DNA from 3 places in the Pseudoxanthomonas sp. 68-E7 genome. Region 1 is predicted to be linked to each of the others. Evidence: riboswitches for the same ligand, from Rfam matches in the RefSeq annotation. Region 1 holds a riboswitch; each other region holds the start of a gene.
The links. A riboswitch is a leader RNA that binds a small molecule or an ion and turns the genes downstream of it on or off. The one in region 1 is predicted to bind cobalamin.

Region 1 (6,532 bases):
CGCCGATGCCGGCGTCGCCGCCGGTCCGGTGGGCCGCAACGCGGCGGCCGCCACCGACGGCCAGCTGAAGGCCGAAATCTGGTCGTGGTCGCGCGCGCGCGGCCTGTTCGCCGGCGTGGCGCTGGACGGCGCCGTGTTGCAGATCGATGACGAAGCCAACACCGCGGTCTACGGCGGCGGCAGCACGCCGCGCGCCATCTTCGAAGGCCGGGCCGGGCATCCTTCCGGCGCCGTGGTCGGTTTCCGCGACCAGCTCGAGGAAGTGACCGCCGCCGCCCGCGCCGCGCGCAGCGGCCGGTCCGCACCGGCCCCGGCCGCCACCGTCACCCCGGCGACCGCGGTCGCGCCCGCCAGCACCGCGCCGGTCGCCGAAACCGCGCCGCTGGGCCAAGCCCCGGCCACGGCCCCGGCACAGTCCGGTTTCCAGCCGGTCGCCGAAGGCGAAATCCGCACTGAACCGCTCAACGGCACGCCGTAAAAAAGCGAAAACTCCAGCGCGCGCCCGGGATCTCCGGGCGTGCCTGCGCTATGCTGATCGCCTGAATTTCATTACTCAACGCACGAGAAGACCATGGGCGGTTTCAGCATCTGGCATTGGATCATCGTTCTGGTGGTCGTTCTGTTGATCTTCGGCACCAAGCGCCTGCGCAACGTCGGCCAGGATCTGGGCGAAGCGGTGAAGGGCTTCAAGAAGGGCATGCACGACGAGGACAAGCCGGTCGAACGGCTTGACGATCAGTCGCAGTCCCGCAACAGCGAGTCCAGCACGTCCAAGGATCGCGACAACTCGCAGCAGTAAGCGCGGTCCCCTGCCGCCATGTTCGACATCGGTTTCCCCGAACTGGTGGTCATCGCCATCGTGGCGTTGATCGTCCTCGGCCCCGAGCGCCTGCCCAAGGTCGCGCGTTTCGCCGGCCTGTGGGTGCGCCGCGCGCGCGCGCAATGGCATTCGGTGAAGGACGAACTGGAACGCGAACTGGCCGCCGACGAACTCAAGCGCAGCCTGCGCGACACCGAGGAAGCGCTGCGCGAGACCGAACGCAAGGTCCGCGAGAGCGCGGCGGAGACCGAACGCGAGTTCGACGATCTGCGCGCCTCGGTGAAGGCGCCGGCATCCGCATCGACGCCGGAAGAACCCGAGCCCGCCCCGCCAGCGGACGCGGAAGACGTCCCCCTGTCCCACGGCAGCAGCGATGAACCACGACGCACCTGAGGATCAGGCCGAAAGCAGCCTGATGGGCCATCTGCTGGAACTGCGCACGCGGCTGATGCGTGCGTTGCTGGGCGTGGTGATCGTGCTGGTCGCGCTGCTGCCCTTCGTGAAAACCCTGTACAGCCGGCTCGCGCTGCCGATGCTGAGCCAGCTGCCGGACAACCAGTCCGCGCAGATGATCGCCAACGATCCGACCTCCGGCTTCTTCGCGCCGATCAAGCTGGCCTTCTTCGCCGCCATGTTCCTGACCGCGCCGTGGCTGCTGTACCAGGCCTGGGGTTTCGTCGCGCCCGGCCTGTACCGCCACGAGAAGCGGCTGGCGTTTCCGCTGCTGGTCTCGTCCATCGCGTTGTTCTACGCCGGCTGCGCGTTCGCCTATTTCCTGGTGCTGCCCGGCGTCTTCCACGCGTTGATGATGTTCACCCCGGACATCGTCACCATCGCGCCGGATCCCGGCAAATACCTGGACTTCGTGCTGGTGATCTTCCTGGCCTTCGGCGTGAGCTTCGAGTTGCCGGTGGCGCTGGTGATCCTGGCCCTGCTGGGCTGGGTCACGCCGCAGCAGCTGCGCCAGGGCCGCGGCTACGCGGTGGTCGGCATCTTCATCCTGGCCGCCGTCATCACCCCGCCGGACGTGGTTTCGCAGCTGATGCTGGCGATTCCGATGTGCCTGCTGTACGAGGCCGGCATCATCGCCGCGCAGTGGGTCGCGCCCAAACCCGACCGCGACGATTCGCGCACGCCGCGCGACGCCTGAGCGCGCACGCCTGCGCCTGAATTCCTCTCCACATCGCTGAAGACGGGCGCCGGATCCATTCACGGTAGGCCGCTGCGAAGGTTCATCCTGGCTTTGCCAGACTCGACCGCGCTGTTGCGAACGAGAAGGAAAATCGATGAAAAAACGTCTGGGCGCGCTCGGCCTGCTGGGCCTGCTGACGGCCTGCCAGCCGGAACACCCCGTTGAGACCGCGCACGCCACGCCCGCTCCGCCGGTCGCGCCGCCACCGGTTTCCGATGCCCAGGCGTCACGCATCGCCCTGCAGGCCCAGTTCGTCGACGAGGCCCTGGGCGTGGCGATCCTGCCGTTGCCTGGTTTCACCCTGCGGCGTGATTTCCGCCGCGACTACCTGGCGACCGACGACTGGAAAACCTTCGCCGAACCGGACAGTCGCGGCAAGGCCGTGGCCGCGCTGGTCCTGGACGGCTCCAACGAGATCACCGCGGCGGAAGTGCGGCTGGGTGTCAGCGACGATCCCGATGCGGTGGCCGCCTGCCTGGAGGTCTCCGACTCGGCGCTGCCTTCCCCGCGCGACGAGATCCGCGTCGACGGCCAGCCGTTCCGTCATTTCCGCGCCAGCGATGCCGCCATGAGCCACTACCTGACCGTCGACGCCTATCGCGCGGTGCGCCAGGACCGCTGCTACGCGATCGATCTGCTGATCGTCGGCACCCGTCCGGAAGTCTACGATCCGCCGCGCACGCCGCCGTTCGACACCGCCACCGCGCAGGCGCGGCTGCGCGAGGCATTGGCCGCCATCCGCTTCGTGAAGTAGCTGATCCGTGAAACGCCTGCCACTGCGAGAGGCGGCGTTCCACAGCTGGCGCGGCACCACATTTGGTGTTGACGCTCACATTTCCCCCCACTATCTTGTGGCCGTCGGTTCTCCCGGTCGCACGCCGGGGGATGAAAAGGGAAGCCGGTCGAATGCCGGCGCTGCCCCGCAGCGGTAGGTGGAAACGAACCCGTCATTGGCACTGAGGCGCCCTGCCTTGGGAAGCGACGGGCTAGGAGGAAGCGAGGCTTCCGCGTCCACGAGTCCGAAGACCTGCCGACAGCCGCGCGCCGCACACCGCGCGGTGCCGGCCGCGGAATCTCCGGGGGGAGATGGCTGGTGAAGCAGGCCCGCCGTCCGTCGTTCCGGTCGCGGCCCCTGCGACGCCGCTTCCCCACCCTGTTGCTCCATCCGGCCTTCCGCTGCCTGCGAGGGACAGGCCGCCGCGTGCATCACGCATGGAGGAAGCCCCGTGGCCCCGACCGATACCGCCGTCGCCGAAACCGACGTCCCCCCGTCCCAGAAGGACGCATTCCTGTTGACCCCGCCGCCCACCGCCACCGCGATGAGCGTGACCAAGCGCAACGGCAGCCGCGAGCCGGTGGATCTGAACAAGATCGTCCGCGCCGTGCAGCGCAGCTGCGAGGGCCTGCACGCCATCGACCCGATGCGGGTGGCCACCCGCACCATCTCCGGCCTGTACGACGGCGCCAGCACGCGCGAACTGGACGAACTGTCCATCCGCACCGCCGCGCTGCTGACCGCCGAGGAGCCCGAATACAGCCGGCTGGCCGCGCGCCTGCTGGCCAGCTACATCGCCAAGGAAGTGACCGGGCAGGAAATCCACGCGTTCTCGCAGTCGGTCGCGCGCGGCCATGAGGTCGGCCTGATCAACGATCGCCTGCTGAACTTCGTGCAGACCAACGCGCGCAAGCTCAACGACGCACTGGACGCGTCGCTGGACCTGCATTTCGACTACTTCGGCCTGCGCACCCTGTACGACCGCTACCTGCTGCGCCACCCGCATACCCGCAAGGTCATCGAGACCCCGCAGCAGTTCTTCCTGCGCATCGCCTGCGCGCTCAGCGAGGATGTCGCCGAGGCGCTGGGGCTGTACCGCCGCATGGGCAACCTGGACTACCTGCCCAGTTCGCCGACCCTGTTCAACGCCGGCACCACCCACGAGCAGCTGTCCTCGTGCTTCCTGCTGGACTCGCCGCAGGATTCGCTGGAGTCGATCTACCAGCGCTACGGCGACATCGCCCAGTTGTCCAAGTTCAGCGGCGGCATCGGCGTGAGCTATACGCGGGTGCGCTCGCGCGGTTCGCTGATCAAGTCGACCAACGGCCATTCCAACGGCATCGTGCCGTGGCTGAAGACGCTGGATTCCTCGGTCGCGGCGGTCAACCAGGGCGGCAAGCGCAAGGGCGCGGCCTGCGTCTACCTGGAAACCTGGCATGCCGACATCGAGGATTTCCTGGAGCTGCGCGACAACACCGGCGACGAGTCGCGCCGCACCCACAACCTCAACCTGGCCAACTGGGTGCCGGATCTGTTCATGAAGCGGGTGGAGGCGGATCAGGAATGGTCGCTGTTCGATCCGCGGGTGGTGCCGGAACTGACCGACCTCTACGGCGAGGCGTTCGAGCAGGCCTATCTGCAGGCCGAGACCCAGGGCAAGGCGGCCAAGGCGGTGCCGGCGCGCAAGCTGTACGCGCGGATGATGCGCACGCTGGCCGAGACCGGCAACGGCTGGATGACCTTCAAGGACAAGTGCAACCGCGCCAGCAACCAGACCCTGCGCGCGAACAACGTCATCCACCTGTCCAACCTGTGCACCGAGATCCTGGAGATCACCTCGGCCGAGGAAACCGCGGTGTGCAACCTGGCCTCGATCAACCTGGCCCGCCATTTCGACGAATACGGCGATTTCGACTTCGAGCGCCTGGCCGAAACCGTGCGGCTGGCGGTGCGCCAACTGGACCGCGTGATCGATCTGAACTTCTATCCGATCGAATCCGCGCGCCGGGGCAACCTGCGCTGGCGTCCGGTCGGCCTGGGCTGCATGGGCCTGCAGGACGTGTTCTTCCGCAAGCGGCTGGCGTTCGACAGCGCCGAGGCCCGCACGCTGTCGCAGAAGATCGCCGAGACCATCTATTTCCATGCGTTGGAAACCTCGTGCGAACTGGCCGAGGAACGTGGCCGCCATCCATCCTTCGCCGATACCCGCGCGGCCGGCGGCGAGCTGCAGTTCGACGCCTGGAACGTGGCGCCGCAGGACATGGCGCGCTGGGACGCGCTGCGCGGGCGCATCCGCGAGCACGGCCTGCGCAACTCGCTGCTGATCGCGATCGCGCCGACCGCGACCATCGCCTCGATCGCCGGCTGCTACGAGTGCGTGGAGCCGCAGATCTCCAACCTGTTCAAGCGCGAGACCCTGTCCGGCGACTTCCTGCAGGTCAACCGCTACCTGGTCGCCGAGCTGAAGCAGCTCGGCCTGTGGACGCCGGAGATGCGCGATGCGATCAAGCTGGCCGAAGGATCGATCCAGGGTGTCGCGGAAATTCCGGAACCGCTGCGCCAGGTCTACCGCACCGCGTGGGAACTGCCGATGCGCTCGCTGATCGACATGGCCGCCGATCGCGGCGCCTATATCGACCAGTCGGCTTCGCTCAACCTGTTCATGGAGAGCCCGAACATCGGCGCGCTCTCGTCCATGTACATGTATGCGTGGAAGCAGGGCATCAAGACCACCTACTACCTGCGCTCGCGTCCGGCCACCCGCATCGCCAAGACCACGGTCAGCCGCGCCGGCAACGAGACCCCCAAGCCGGCGTATACGGCGGTGGAAGCGGTGTCGTGCTCGCTGGAGAACCCGGAAGCCTGCGAGGCCTGCCAGTAGCGGTTTCATGCGCGGCCGGGAGGTCATGCCTCCGCAATCCCCACGCAGGATGCGCACAGGAAGACGGGAACAGGACGTTCCGGGCGCAGGGACGCGCCAATCCATTGAACCGCCCCTCCCCGCTTGCGGGGGAGGGCTGGGTGGGAGCGAGACCGGAGCCATGACGGCGAATCGTTCGCGGTATCCACGGAAGCGCCATTTCGCTCACCTGGCTTCATCGCAGACGATCGCAATCCTGCTCCGTTCGCCCCCATCCCAACCTTCCCCCGCAGGCGGGGGAAGGGGCAGTAAGTCGCGAACGGTGCACTCCGCTCCGTTCGCCCTCATCCCAACCTTCCCCCGCAGGCGGGGGAAGGGGCAGTAAGTCGCGAACGGTGCACTCCGCTCCGTTCGCCCTCATCCCAGCCTTTCCCTCGCGAGCGGGGGAAGGGACAGAAAGTAGCGAACGGGTGCACTCCGCTCCATTCGCCCCATCCAGCCTTCCCCCGCGAGCGAGGGAAGGGACAAAAGCAGGAAACACGACATGCCCGCCCACGCCCGCCAGATGCTGCTCGATCCCGGATTCGAACTGACCCTGCGCCCGATGCGCTATCCGCAGTTCTACGAGATGTATCGCGACGCGATCAAGAACACCTGGACGGTGGAGGAGATCAACTTCCAGATCGACATCAGCGATCTGCACGACAAGATGACCCCGGCCGACCGCCACCTGATCCATCGGCTGGTCGCGTTCTTCGCCACCGGCGATTCGATCGTGTCCAACAACCTGGTGCTCAACCTCTACCAGCACCTCAATGCGCCGGAAGCGCGCATGTACCTGTCGCGGCAGCTGTACGAGGAAGCGCTGCACGTGCAGTTCTACCT
Region 2 (6,532 bases), on a different contig from region 1:
CGGGGACACCGCCTGGCTGGTGCAGGGCACGTTCGGGGATCTGGCGCTGAAGCAGGCCGGCGACTGGCAGCTGTGGCTGGGTTACAAGCACATCGAACCGGACGCGTTGCCGGACGGGTTCAACGACTCCAACTTCCATCTGGGCGGCACCAACGCCAAGGGTTACACCCTGGGCGCGGCCTATGCCTTCGACCGCAACGTCTGGCTCACCGGCCGCTGGATGGCCGCCAAGCAGATCATGGGCGCGCCGCTGGCCATCGACGTGTTCCAGCTGGAGGTCAACGCCGGGTTCTGAGCCCGGCGATCGACCGCTTTCCCGACGGGGAAGCGGTCGGTTTCCCGAAACAAGACATGCCGACGTGAAAGAACGCTTCATCTCGCTGAGGAAGTTCACCGACAGATTCGCCGAAATCGTGCTGGTGGCGGACGGTCCGGTCCTGATCACCCGCGGCAAGGTTCCGCTGGGGTTCTACCTGCCGATCAAGGTCTGGGGCGGACAGCACGACTCGGACATCAACCGGCACATGGTTGAAATGGTCCTGCGGCAATCTGGGCAGACGCCGGAGGACATCGGCGAGTGCATCGAATCCTTCATCGAGGGCAAGCAGCTCCTGTACGCCATGCGCGGCAGGTTCGAGCCGCCCGCGTGAGCCGCTCCGGCATCCGGCCAACGCAATCCATGGAAAAAAAGACATGACCCAGACTTCCGAAACCGAATCGTCGAATCCCGCCGCCGGCGCCGACGCCAGCGCCTGGCCGCTGTTCTACCGCGAACCGCGCGTACTGTCCTCGGTCGAACACGCCGGATGGCGGGTGCGCCCGACCGGCGCCGGTTTCGCCGCCGCCAGCAATTCCGTGCCGGTGGTCATCGGCGAATTCGCCGCCGCGTCGCGCAATTACCCGCTGGTGTTCGCCGGCCCGGACCACACCCCGATCGCGGTGCTGGGCGTGGAAGCCGGTCGCAACCGTTTCGTCGTCGAAGACGCCTGGGTGGAACACGCCTATGTGCCGGCCTATGTGCGCCGCTATCCGTTCGTGTTCGTGCAGACCCGGGATCCGGAAGGCTACGTGCTGGCCATCGATGCCGGCGCGGACGCGGTGATCGCGTCGGGCGAGGAGGGCAGTCCGCTGTTCGAGGACGGCCAGCCCAGCGAGTTGACCCGGCAGGCGCTGCAGTTCTGCGACACCTTCACCCGCGAGGATCAGGCGACCCGCCGGTTCACCGCAGCCCTGGCCGAACAGGAACTGCTGATCGAACGCAGCGCCAACATCGCTTTTGCCGATGGCCGCCGCTCCAGCGTCGATGGGTTCCACGTGGTCGATGCGGAGAAGTTCAACGCGCTGCCGGACGCGGTGGTGCTCGACTGGCACCGCAAGGGCTGGCTGGCGCTGGTGCATTTCCACCTGGCCTCGCTGGGCCGGTTCAGCGATCTGCTGGCGCCCTGAGCGTTCTTCCTTCCCTCCCTTTGAATCCAGGACATCGCCATGTCGATTGATTGTTCCCTGATTTCCCGTTGCGCCGCGGTCGTGTTGCTGGCGTCCTCCGCCGTCGCCGCCCATGCCGCCGATGAGGTCGCGTCGATGGAAGGCCCGGCGGTGGCCGGCGTCTGTTTTCTCAGCCGCGAAGCGGTGTTCGCCAACGCCGCCGCCGGCAAGGACGCCGGCGCGCAGTTGCAGAAGCTGGTCACCGATGCGCAGGCCGAAATCGAACGCGACAAGGAGCGCGCGGAAGCGGAACTGCTGCGGTTGGGATTGCGTGGCAAGGTCGCTCCCGACAAGCTCACGCCGGAACAGACCAGGGCGGTACAGGACGCGCAGGCGGTCCAGCAGCGCGCCGCGCAACGCTCGCGCGAAATCGAGGCCACGCGCGCGGCCACCCTCGAGCAGATCTCCAACGCCGCGCAGCCGGTGATCGCCGAGGCCTACAAGCGCCACGGCTGCGGCGTGCTGATCGATCGCGGCACCGTGCTGGCCGGCAACATGAGCCACGACCTGACCGCCGACGTGGTCAAGTCGCTGGACGCCCGGGTGAAGTCGGTGCCGGTCGCCTTGCATCGCGAGGACACCGCCACGCCCGCCGGCCGCTGACGGCCCGCGTGCCATCGCTCCGGTGCCGGATGCGCACCGGAGCGACGCTCCCGCCAACTGCTATACTCGCGCCGCCTGAGGTGACCGCCGGCCTGGCCGGTGGTTGAAACGGGAATCCGGTGCGCCTGTTCGTGCTTGCATGATCGGCAATTCCGGAGCTGCCCCCGCAACGGTAGGCGAGACAAGGTCCGCAAACAGCCACTGTGCTTGATGCATGGGAAGGCGCGGATCGGAAGCACGGCCCACGGCCACGCTTCACTCGCGAGCCCGGAGACCGGCCTTTGAGCGGCGTGACATGCGGTGGGCGATGTCATGGGGCCCGATCCCTGTCGGGCTGCCATAGCACTCTCTTTCCGCCTGTCCTCATCCAACGTTCCCGCGCGGGCAGGCGCGGTCAAGGAGTGTGTCAGTGCATCCGCAATCGTTCTTCCGTCGCCATCGCCTGGCGGCGTCGTTGCTGTCTTCCCTTTCCCTTGTCGCGCCGGCGTTCGCCGACAGTCCCACCGATCTCGATGGCGTGGTGGTCACCGCGAGCCGTACCGCGCAGACCCAGGATCAGGCCCTGGCCGCGGTCACCGTCATCGATCGCGCCGAAATCGAACGCCTGCAACCGGCCTCGCTGCCGGATCTGCTGACCGGTCGCGTCGGTTTCTCGCTGGCCAACAACGGTGGGCCCGGCAAGTCCACCTCGGTGTTCCTGCGCGGCACCGAATCGGATCACGTGCTGGTGCTGGTGGACGGCGTCAAGCTGGGTTCGGCCACCAGCGGCGGCGCATCGTTGCAGGACATCCCGGTCGAGCAGATCGAACGCATCGAGATCGTGCGCGGGCCATTCTCCAGCCTGTACGGCTCGGAGGCGCTGGGCGGCGTGATCCAGATCTTCACCCGCCGTCCGCACGGCGCCTTCACTCCCAACTTCAGCGCGGCCATCGGCAGCGAGCGCACCCGCCGGATATCGGCTGGCGTGGGTGGCCGCACGGGCGATTCCGCTCGCGGCGGGTGGTACGCGGTCCAGGCTGGGCACGAGGACACCGACGGCATCAACGCCTACCGGGGAACCCGCAACTTCGATCCCGACCGCGACGGCTACCGCAGCCGCTCGCTGAGCCTGCAGGGCGGCTATCGTTTCAACGAACGTTGGGATGCCGAACTGCGTGTGTTCCGCGCGGAAGGACGCAACGAGTACGACGGCAGCCTCAACAACGAAGCCGATACGGTCCAGCAGGTGGTCGGCGGACGCGTGCGCTACGCGCCCGTTGACGGGCTGCGCCTCACCGCCAGCGTCGGCGCCAGCGCGGATCTGAGCGAGAACTTCCTCGATGGCGTCTATTCCTCCAATTTCGACACCCGTCGCAGGCTCGGATCGCTGCAGGCCGATATCGACGCGGGCGAGGGACTGTTGACCCTGGGCTACGACTGGTCCGGTGACGAGATCGACAGCAACACCCGTTATGCGCGCGACCGGCGCATCAACCGTGGCCTGTTCGGCCAGTGGCAGCGGGATTTCGGCAAGCATTCGCTGCAGGCCGGCGTGCGCCGCGACGACGACAGCCAGTTCGGCGGCGAGACCACCGGCAGCCTGCTGTGGGGCTGGAACTTCACCGAGCGGCTGCGGCTGGGAGCGAGCTATGGCACCGCGTTCAAGGCGCCCACCTTCAACGAGCTGTACTTCCCCGGCTACGGCAATCCGGAACTGGGCCCGGAGACGTCGCGCAGTTTCGAGCTGAGCCTGCGCGGTGAACACGGCCAGGCCCGCTGGGCGCTGCACGCCTTCGACACCCGCATCGACGACATGATTGCCTTCGACGCCTCGCTGGGCGATTCCGGCGGGCCCAACAACATCGATCGCGCCCGCATCCGCGGCATCGAGGCCGAGGGCGGCGTGCGCGTGGCGGACTGGGATCTGCGCGCCAGCCTGACCCGGCTGGATCCGCGCAACGATGGCGACAATCCCAACCACGACAACGTCCTGCCGCGCCGCGCGCGCGGCAGCGGGCGCATCGACGCGGATCGCCGCTTCGGCCGGTTCAGCGTGGGCGCGAGCGTGACCGGGGCAGGGGAGCGTTACGACAACCTGGCCAACACCACCCACCTCGGCGGCTACGGACTGGCGGATCTGCGCGTCGGCTACGCATTCGCGCCGTCCTGGAACCTGCAACTGTCGGCGGCCAACCTGTTCGACAAGCGCTACGAAACCGCCGCGCTGTACAACCAGCCCGGTCGCACCTGGCTGCTGACCCTGCGTTACCAGCCCGTCACTCCTTGAACCCCGCGCGGAGACCCTGATGAAACCCCTGTCGCGTTCCCTCCATTTCGGCCTGCTCGGTACGTTCGCCGCCTTCATGATCGCCACGCGCTTCCATCATTTCGGCGATGTCCTGCATCTGCCGGACGCATCGATGGCGTTGTTCTTCCTCGGTGGCCTGTACCTGCGTGGACACCTGCCGTTCCTGGGCCTGTTGGGTCTGGCCGTGGCCATCGACTGGGCCGCGATCGAACTGGCCGGTGTCAGCGATTTCTGCGTGACCCCGGCTTATGCCTTCCTGCTGCCCGCCTATGCGGTGCTGTGGTACGGCGGTCGCGCGTGGGCGCCGCGGATGGGCGCGGACTGGCGTGGCCTGTCCGGCGCGCTGCTGGTCGCGCTGGCCTGCGCCTCGTTGTCGTTCGCCATTTCCAATGGCGCCTTCTACTGGATGGGAGGACGCTATCCGCAACCGGAATGGCCCCAGTACCTGTCGCGGGTCTGGCAATGGGGGCCGCTGTTCGTGCGGACCACACTCGTCTACGTCGCCAGCGCGTTGCTGTTGCATGCGCTGGTGCGGTCCGCCCGGCGCCGGCGCGCCATCGGCGCCTGATCAGGAGAACGTCATGACCTCGCTTTCCCCTTCCGCTTCCGTTCTGCCACTGGCTTCCCACCGCGCCCAGGTCCTTTCGGGCATCGCTTTGGCACTGCTGATGATCGCCACCCGCGGCCAGCATTTCGCCAGCGTCGATGCGCTGCCCAGCGCATCGTGGGCGGTGTTCTTCCTGGTCGGTGCGTTGTTGCGCCCGATGTGGACGCTACCGGCGTTCTTCCTGCTGTCCTCGCTGCTGGACTTCAGCAGCCTCGCCAACGGCACCATCACCGACTGGTGCCTGTCGCCCGCATACTGGGCGCTGGCGTTCGCCTATGCGGCACTGTGGCTGGGCGGCCATGTGTACCGCGGGTTGCACCGCGATCACTGGCGCACGGTGCCGCGCCTGGCGCTGGCGCTGGTGGTGACCGCGAGCGTGGCGTACCTGCTGTCGAAGGGCGGCTTCTACTTCTTCTCCGGCCGCTACCCGGAGCCGACCCTGTCCGGATTCCTGGCGCGTGTTCCGCATTACTATCCGCGTGCCCTCGGTACGCTGGCCGGCTACGTGGGCGCCGCTTTCATCCTGCGGGCGGGCATCCGTGGCCTGTTCATGCGGACCGCCAGCCGGTCGGGCACGCCGGCATGAGCCGGGGCAGTGAACGGCGCGGCCTGGACGAGGACGCGCACTACCGCGAACGCGCACGGCGCAAGAAGGAACTGGTCGACCGCCGCATCGCCCGCGCCACCATCGACCGTGGCGTGCTGGTGGTGAACACCGGCAACGGCAAGGGCAAGAGTTCTTCCGGTTTCGGCATGCTCGCGCGCAGCCTGGGGCATGGTTTTCGCTGCGGGGTGGTGCAGTTCATCAAGGGCAGTTTCTCCACCGGCGAGGAGGCGTTCTTCCGTCGTTTCGGCGAGGACCTCGACTATAGGGTGATGGGCGAGGGCTTCACCTGGGAAACCCAGGATCGCGAGCGCGACATCGCCGCGGCCACCGCCGCTTGGAACGAGGCGGCGCGCATGTTGTCGGATCCGGCCTATGATTTCGTCCTGCTCGATGAACTCAATATCGCGCTGAACAAGGACTACGTGCCGCTGGGAGGCGTGCTGGCCGCACTCGCCGGGCGGCCCCCGCGCCAGCATGTGGTCATCACCGGGCGCGGCGCGCCGCAGGCGCTGATCGACGCCGCCGATACGGTCACCGAGATGCGCCTGGTCAAGCATGCGTTCAAGGCCGGCATCAAGGCCCAGCACGGGATCGAACTCTAGCGATGAATGCCATGACCCACCGCTGTCCCGCGCTGCTCGTCTCGGCTCCCGCATCGGGGCAGGGCAAGACCAGCGTGACCGCCGCGCTGGCCCGCTGGCACACCCGCCAGGGCCGGCGGGTGAGGGTATTCAAGACCGGTCCGGACTTCCTCGATCCAATGGTGCTGGCGCGTGCGAGCGGGGCACCGGCCTATCAGCTGGATCTGTGGATGACCGGCGAAGCGGACGCGCGTGCGCGCCTGCACGCCGCGGCGGGCGAGGCCGATCTGATCCTGATCGAGGGCGTCATGGGGTTGTTCGACGGCGTGCCCTCGAGCGCGGATCTCGCCCATGCACTCGGC
Region 3 (6,532 bases), on a different contig from region 1:
CCTGCGTGCGGATCGCCCTGGACAAGGGCGTCTGCGGCGCGGCCGCGCGGACCCGCCAGACCCAGCGGGTCGAGGACGTGGAGGCGTTCCCGGGCCACATCGCCTGCGACAGCGCCTCGCGTTCGGAACTGGTGGTGCCGCTGGTCAAGCACGATCGCCTGGTCGGCGTACTCGATCTGGACAGCCCGCGCCTGGCGCGTTTCGACGCGGAGGATCAACAGGGCCTGGAAACCGTCGCGGCGATCTTCGTGGAGGCGCTGGCATGAGCATCAGCACCGCCAAGATGCGCAACATCGGTCCCAAGTCGGCGGCCTGGCTGCGCCAGGTCGGCCTGCGCACGCAGGAGGATCTGGTGGCGGTGGGATCGGTCGAGGCCTTCATGCGGGTCAAGCGCGCCGGCTTCCGCCCCAGCCTCAATCTGCTGTACGCGCTGGAAGGCGCGCTGCTGGATTGCCACTGGCAGCAGTTGCCGGAGGCACGTCGGGGCGAACTGCTGGTGGCCTACGACGCGGCCGCCGCGCTGCTGCCGCCGCCCCGGGGCCGCCCCGCCGCCGCGCCGGTGACCACGACCCATGTGCAGGAAGAGGAAGGCGGCGCGCCGGCGATGAACCTGTTCGATTCGCCCGGCGGCGATCAGGACGACTGAGTCGCCGGCCTCAGAGCAGGCGCCAGGTCGCCGGCGCCAGCGCCAATGCGAGCAGCAGCAGGGTTTCCAGCACTTCGGTGCTGGCGCCCAGGCAATCACCGGAAATGCCGCCCAGCCGGCGTTTCCAGTACCACGCGGTCAGCGGCGCCAGCAGCAGGCAGACCAGCAGCGGCGGCGCCAGCCACAGGCTGATCGCCGCCAGCGCCACGCCCCAGGCCCAATCCCAGTACGCGCCTTCGTTGCGATACCAGGCGAAGCGTTCGGCCATGCCGGCGTGCAGCGGCGGCAACCAGCGGCTCCACAGCAATGTGGTGGCCCAGCGCGCCCAGGCCGGCACCAGCAGCACGCCCCACAGCCATGCACCGTCGGCCAGTTCGGCGAGCAGCACGAACTTGGCCAGCACCTGCAGCACGATCGTGACCACGCCGAACACGCCCATGTGCGGATCCTTCAGCACCTCCAGGAACCGCTGCGGATTGCGGTGCGCCGCGCCGAAGGCATCGGCCACGTCGCCCAGGCCATCCAGGTGCAGCGCGCCGGTCACCCATACCCACGCGATCAGCGCCAGCAGCCCCGCCAGCCATGGCCGCATGTCCAGCGCCCACAGCGGCAGGACCACCAGCACGCCGATCAACACGCCCACCAGCGGGAAGTAGACCGCGGTGCGGCTGAGTTCCTCTTCGCGGAAGTCGCGCAGCTGCGGCGTGGGCAGGCGGGTCAGGAACTGCACCGCCAGGATCAGTTTGCGCACGCTCATGCCTGCCTCACCTCGATCAATTCACCCCACAGGCGATCCGCCGCGTCGGTCTGCACCCGCAGGCGCAAACGGGTGCCGTAGTCGATGCGTATCGCCCACAGCGCGGCCAGCGGCAGGCCGCAGGCCAGCGCCAGTGCCAGCCGCAGCGGGCCGGCGTGGCTGACCACCAGCACCGGTGATGCCTCATCCAGCGGCGCGAGCGCGCGCAGGGCGCGATCGATGCGCGCCTGGAAGTCGGCCCAGGGTTCGGCGTTGGGTGGCGGGTACGCACCCGGATCCTGGTAGAACGCCTGCAGCGCATGGCGCGCAGCGTCGTCCACCGCGATCGCGTCGCGATGTTGGCCATCCCAGTCGCCGAAATCCCATTCGGCCCAGTCTTCGACGACATCCACGGGCATCGCCTGCGCAGTCGCCAATGCCCGTGCGGTGTGCAGCGCGCGCTGGCGCGGCGAGCTGATCACCCGCGACCAGGCGACGCCCGCGCAACCGCCACGGACCGCATCGGCGGCGCCTGGCAGCAGCGGCGAATCGGTGCGTCCGTCGAAGTGGCCGGCACGTCCGGTCGAGGCGTGGCGCACCAGGTCGAGGATCATGGCGCTTCGTCGCGCCCGGAAACCGCGGCTTCGGCGAACGTCGCCATGCCGGCGTGCAACGCGCAGGCCAGCCGCAACAGCGGCAGCGCCAGCGCCGCGCCGCTGCCCTCGCCCAGCCGCAGATCCAGGTGCAGCAACGGGCACGCGTCCAGCGCCGCCAGCACCCGCGCATGGCCGCGCTCGGCGGACTGGTGCGAAAACAGCAGCCACGGCCGCGCCTGCGGTTGCAGCGCCACCGCGGCCAGCGCCGCCGCCGAGACGATGAAGCCGTCCACCAGCACCGGCACGCCGCGCTGCGCGGCGGCGATCATCGCGCCGGCCATCGCCGCGATTTCCAGTCCACCGACCCGACGCAGTGTTTCGCGCGCGGGCGCTTCGGCGGCGGCGATGTGGGGGCGGTGCAGCGCCAACGCATCCGCGATTACCTGCTGCTTGTGGGCGATGCGATCGCCCTGCAATCCGGTGCCCGCGCCGACCAGTTCCTCCAGCGGCAGATCCGCCAGCACGCAGGCCAGCGCACTGGCGGCCGTGGTGTTGCCGATGCCCATCTCGCCGAACACGAACAGATCCGCATCGCCCGCCGCCTCGACCGCGCGGCGCCCGGCGGCCAGCGCGTGTGCGAGTTCGTCCTCGCTCATCGCCGCTTCGACGCTGAAGTCGCGGGTACCGTGGCAGGGCTTGTCGGCGTGCACGCCGGCAATGGCCTGGCTGGCCCGGGTACCGGCATCCACCAGCGACAGCGGCAGGCCGAGTTCACGCGCCAACACCGAAATCGCCGCGCCGCCGTTGGCGAAGTTGTGCAGCATCTGCACCGTGACCTCGGACGGAAACGCGGACACCCCCTGCGCCGTCACGCCATGATCACCGGCGAACACGATCACCGGCACCCGTGTCGCCACCGGGCGATCCCGGTGCTGCAACGCCGCCAGTTCGATCGCCAGGGTTTCGACGCGCCCGAGCGATCCCTGCGGCTTGGTCAGCTCATCCTGGCGCGCGCGCGCGCGTTCGCGATGTTCGGGGGAGGGCTGCCGGCAGTCGGCGTGGATCCAGTCCTGGGACACGTGCGGGTTTCTTTCTATGGAGGAGAGTCGCGATTCTACGGGAGGCGTGACCGCCGCCCGGCCGCGCGCCGAACCGGGTCCGCCGTCCGGCTCCCGCCGGACCGGCTTCTGCTAGAATCGCCGCGCTTTCTGGTGACCCGCGGGCGGTTCCGCCCCGGGTTGAAACGGGAAGCCGGTGAATCCGCATGCGCCGCCTCGGCGCCGACGCGGGTGATTCCGGCGCTGCCCCCGCAACGGTAAGCGAGCCAGGCCTGGGCATACGCCACTGTGCATCCGCACGGGAAGGCGCCCTGGCCGGCGATGGTCGCCATCGCACTCGCAAGCCCGGAGACCGGCCCGAAAGAACGACTGGTTGCGACGCGGCGGGCGTTGCGGCGGCGAGCGCCGTGCGTACGGTCGTTTCCGCTGTCTTCCCGTTCCCGCGTTGCCGCCTCCCCCTCATGCCGCGCGGGAGCGCGCGGCGCATGGAGCCGACTGCAATGCCACATCTTCGTACCCTGTCCCTGGCCGTCGCCCTGGCCCTGCCGGGCCTGGCCCTCGCCCAGGACGCCACCCAGCTGGACGACGTCGTCGTCACCAGCACCCGCACCGCGATCGCGCTGGAAGACAGCCTGGTGCCGGCGCAGGTGATCGACCGCGCCGACATCGAGCGCAGCCAGGCGTCCTCGCTGCAGGATCTGCTGCGCGGTCGCGCCGGCATCAACCTGACCAATGCCGGTGGCCTGGGCAAGCAGACCTCGCTGTTCCTGCGCGGCACCAACTCCAGCCATACCCTGGTGCTGATCGATGGCGTGCGGGTGAACTCGGCCGACTTCGCCGCCGCCGCCATCCCGGACCTGCCGCTGGCGCAGATCGATCGCATCGAGATCGTGCGCGGCCCGAATTCCAGCCTGTACGGCTCCGAGGCCATCGGTGGCGTGATCCAGATCTTCACCCGCCGCAACCAGGGTGGCTACGCGCCGCACTTCCAGGTCGGTGGCGGCAGCAACGGCCTGCGCCAGGCCAGCGCCGGTTTCGGCGGCGGCGGCGAGCGCGGCTGGTTCGGCGCCGATGCGTCCTACCAGCGCACCGATGGCATCAATGCCTGCCGTGGTTCGATTTCACCGGGCAGGGGCTGCTACGCCGACGAGCCGGATCGCGACGGCTACCGCAACGTCTCGGCCAGCCTGCGCGGTGGCTACAAGCTGACCGATACGCTGACCGCCGAAGCCAGCGCGCTGCGCGCCGAAGGCGCGAACCGGTACGACGGCTACTACAACTACACCGAGAACGTGCAGCAGGTGTTGAACGGCAAGGTCCGCTACGTGCCGACCGATCGCTTCGCCCTGACCGTCAACGTCGGCCGCAGCGACAACGAGACCGACAACTACCGCAACGAAGTCGATCACGACAGCACCCACAACACCCACCGCGACACCGCCAGCGCGCAGGCCGACATCGGCCTGGGCCTGGGCCAGTTGCTGACGGTCGGCGCGGACTGGTACATCGATCACCTCGACAGCACCACCGACTACGCCGCCGACAGCCGCCGCAATACCGCCGGCTTCGTCGAGTACCAGGGCAAGTTCGGCGCGCATCAGTTGCAGGCCAGCGTGCGCAACGACGACAACGAGCAATTCGGCAACCACACCACCGGCAACCTGGGCTGGGGCATGCGATTCGGCAAGGGCTTCAAGCTCAGCGCGAGCTACGGCACCGGCTTCAAGGCGCCGACCTTCAGCGATCTGTACGACCCGTGGAGCGGCAACCGCGACTTGGAACCGGAAAAGTCGAAGAGCCTGAACGTCGGCATCGCCCAGAACGGCGACGCCTGGCACTGGGCGCTGGATCTGTATGAAACCCGCATCGATGATCTGATCACCTACGACGGCAGCCGCTTCGCGATGGTGCAGGTCGACGAGGCGCGCATCCGCGGCGCCGAATTCACCGTCGACGTAACCCTGGCCGGTTGGGATCTGTCCGCCCAGCTCAGCCACACCGACCCGCGCAATCGCAGCGCCGCCAACAACGACAACCTGCTGCCGCGCCGCGCGCGCAACACCGGCCGCATCGACGCGGATCGCGCGTTCGGCGACTTCCGTGTCGGCGCGACCATCAACGGCGCGGGCTACCGCTACGATGAACTGACCAATGCGACCCGCCTGGGTGGCTTCGCCACCGCCGATCTGCGGCTGGAATACGCGGTCACGCCTGAGTGGACGCTGCTGGCCAAGGTCGACAACGTGTTCGATCGCGAGTACGAAACCGTCGGCTGGTACAACCAGCCGGGCCGCGAGTACGGCCTGAGCCTGCGCTACCAGCCCAGGCGCTGAGCGCGGCGCCGCATCGAAAAGCCCGGCAATCGCCGGGCTTTTTTAGGCACCTGTAGGAGCGACATCAGTCGCGACCACCAGGAAAATCGGGGCCTTCAAACCAGGAGGCCCCGGGCGGATCATCCCGACGTCGGGAGACGAATCTGCGCAGATCGGGGGATGCGGTCGCGACTGACGTCGCTCCTACAAGGAAAGATTCGGCGACTCGTCGAACAACCCGGGTTGTTCCGCCACCTCGCCGCGCTCGCGGAAGCCGGACAAGCCGACGCCCACCAATCGGTACAGCGTGTCCGCCGGCAGGTCCACGCGATCGCGCAATGCCAGCGCGATCGCGGTGAACTCTTCCATGTTGGCCGGCGGCGCCTCGGGGGTGAAGCTGCGGGTGAGGATGCGGAACTGGGCGGTCTTCAGCTTCAGCACCACGGTGCGGCCGATGCGATCGGTCTTGCGGGTCGCCTCCCAGGTCTTGCCGGCGAGGCGGCGCACCTGCTCGTCGATGGCCGACAGCGGCACGTCGCGCTCGAAGGTGTCCTCGGAAGAAATCGACTGTACCGGCTGGTCCGGCTCCACCGGGCGCTCGTCGACGCCGCGCGCGCGCCGGTACAGGCTGGCGCCGAAACTGCCGAAGCGCTGTTCCAGTTCGGCCTGCGGATGCTCGCGCAGCTCGCCCACCGTGCGGATGCCCAGCGCATGCAGCTTGCCCAGCATCACCTTGCCCACGCCGGGGATGCGTTCCACCGGCAGCGGGGTGAGGAAGGCCTCGACCTGCCGCGGCCGGATCACGAACAGGCCATCGGGCTTGCGCCAGTCCGAGGCGATCTTGGCGAGGAACTTGTTCGGCGCCACCCCGGCCGACGCGGTCAGGGCGGTCTCTTCGCGGATCTGCGCGCGGATGGTCTCGGCGATGGCGGTGGCCGAAGGCAGCCCGGTCCGCGATTCGGTGACATCCAGGTAGGCTTCGTCCAGCGACAGCGGTTCGACCAGATCGGTCTGGCGCAGGAAGATCTCGCGCACCTGCCGCGACACCGCCTTGTAGCGGACGAAATCCGGCGGCACGAAGATGCCGTCCGGGCACAGCCGCTCGGCACGCACCGCCGGCATCGCCGAACGCACCCCGAACGTGCGCGCCTCGTAGGACGCCGCGCATACCACCGAGCGAGTGC

Region 2: it holds a riboswitch for cobalamin, as region 1 does, so the genes downstream of both, btuB (TonB-dependent vitamin B12 receptor) here and AC3DE2_RS09970 (ribonucleoside-diphosphate reductase subunit alpha) in region 1, are expected to answer to the same signal.
Region 3: it holds a riboswitch for cobalamin, as region 1 does, so the genes downstream of both, btuB (TonB-dependent vitamin B12 receptor) here and AC3DE2_RS09970 (ribonucleoside-diphosphate reductase subunit alpha) in region 1, are expected to answer to the same signal.

The regions. Positions count from the first base shown of each region.
Region 1 is NZ_JBYMTI010000003.1:417,320-423,851, reverse strand. Features, by position in the region: gene AC3DE2_RS09995 (lipid-binding SYLF domain-containing protein) at 1-478, shown strand, start outside; gene tatA (Sec-independent protein translocase subunit TatA) at 572-799, shown strand; gene tatB (Sec-independent protein translocase protein TatB) at 818-1,213, shown strand; gene tatC (twin-arginine translocase subunit TatC) at 1,194-1,970, shown strand; gene AC3DE2_RS09975 (hypothetical protein) at 2,107-2,766, shown strand; cobalamin riboswitch at 2,855-3,061, shown strand; gene AC3DE2_RS09970 (ribonucleoside-diphosphate reductase subunit alpha) at 3,332-5,668, shown strand; gene AC3DE2_RS09965 (ribonucleotide-diphosphate reductase subunit beta) at 6,192-6,532, shown strand, end outside.
Region 2 is NZ_JBYMTI010000002.1:157,595-164,126, reverse strand. Features, by position in the region: gene AC3DE2_RS05390 (putative porin) at 1-295, shown strand, start outside; gene AC3DE2_RS05385 (hypothetical protein) at 360-650, shown strand; gene AC3DE2_RS05380 (SapC family protein) at 694-1,446, shown strand; gene AC3DE2_RS05375 (OmpH family outer membrane protein) at 1,486-2,088, shown strand; cobalamin riboswitch at 2,150-2,386, shown strand; gene btuB (TonB-dependent vitamin B12 receptor) at 2,498-4,354, shown strand; gene AC3DE2_RS05365 (hypothetical protein) at 4,374-4,943, shown strand; gene AC3DE2_RS05360 (hypothetical protein) at 4,957-5,568, shown strand; gene cobO (cob(I)yrinic acid a,c-diamide adenosyltransferase) at 5,565-6,191, shown strand; gene AC3DE2_RS05350 (cobyrinic acid a,c-diamide synthase CobB) at 6,203-6,532, shown strand, end outside.
Region 3 is NZ_JBYMTI010000001.1:88,715-95,246, reverse strand. Features, by position in the region: gene AC3DE2_RS00460 (GAF domain-containing protein) at 1-266, shown strand, start outside; gene AC3DE2_RS00455 (TfoX/Sxy family protein) at 269-646, shown strand; gene cobS (adenosylcobinamide-GDP ribazoletransferase) at 657-1,403, opposite strand; gene AC3DE2_RS00445 (histidine phosphatase family protein) at 1,400-1,996, opposite strand; gene cobT (nicotinate-nucleotide--dimethylbenzimidazole phosphoribosyltransferase) at 1,993-3,057, opposite strand; cobalamin riboswitch at 3,171-3,411, shown strand; gene btuB (TonB-dependent vitamin B12 receptor) at 3,537-5,369, shown strand; gene dinB (DNA polymerase IV) at 5,553-6,532, opposite strand, start outside.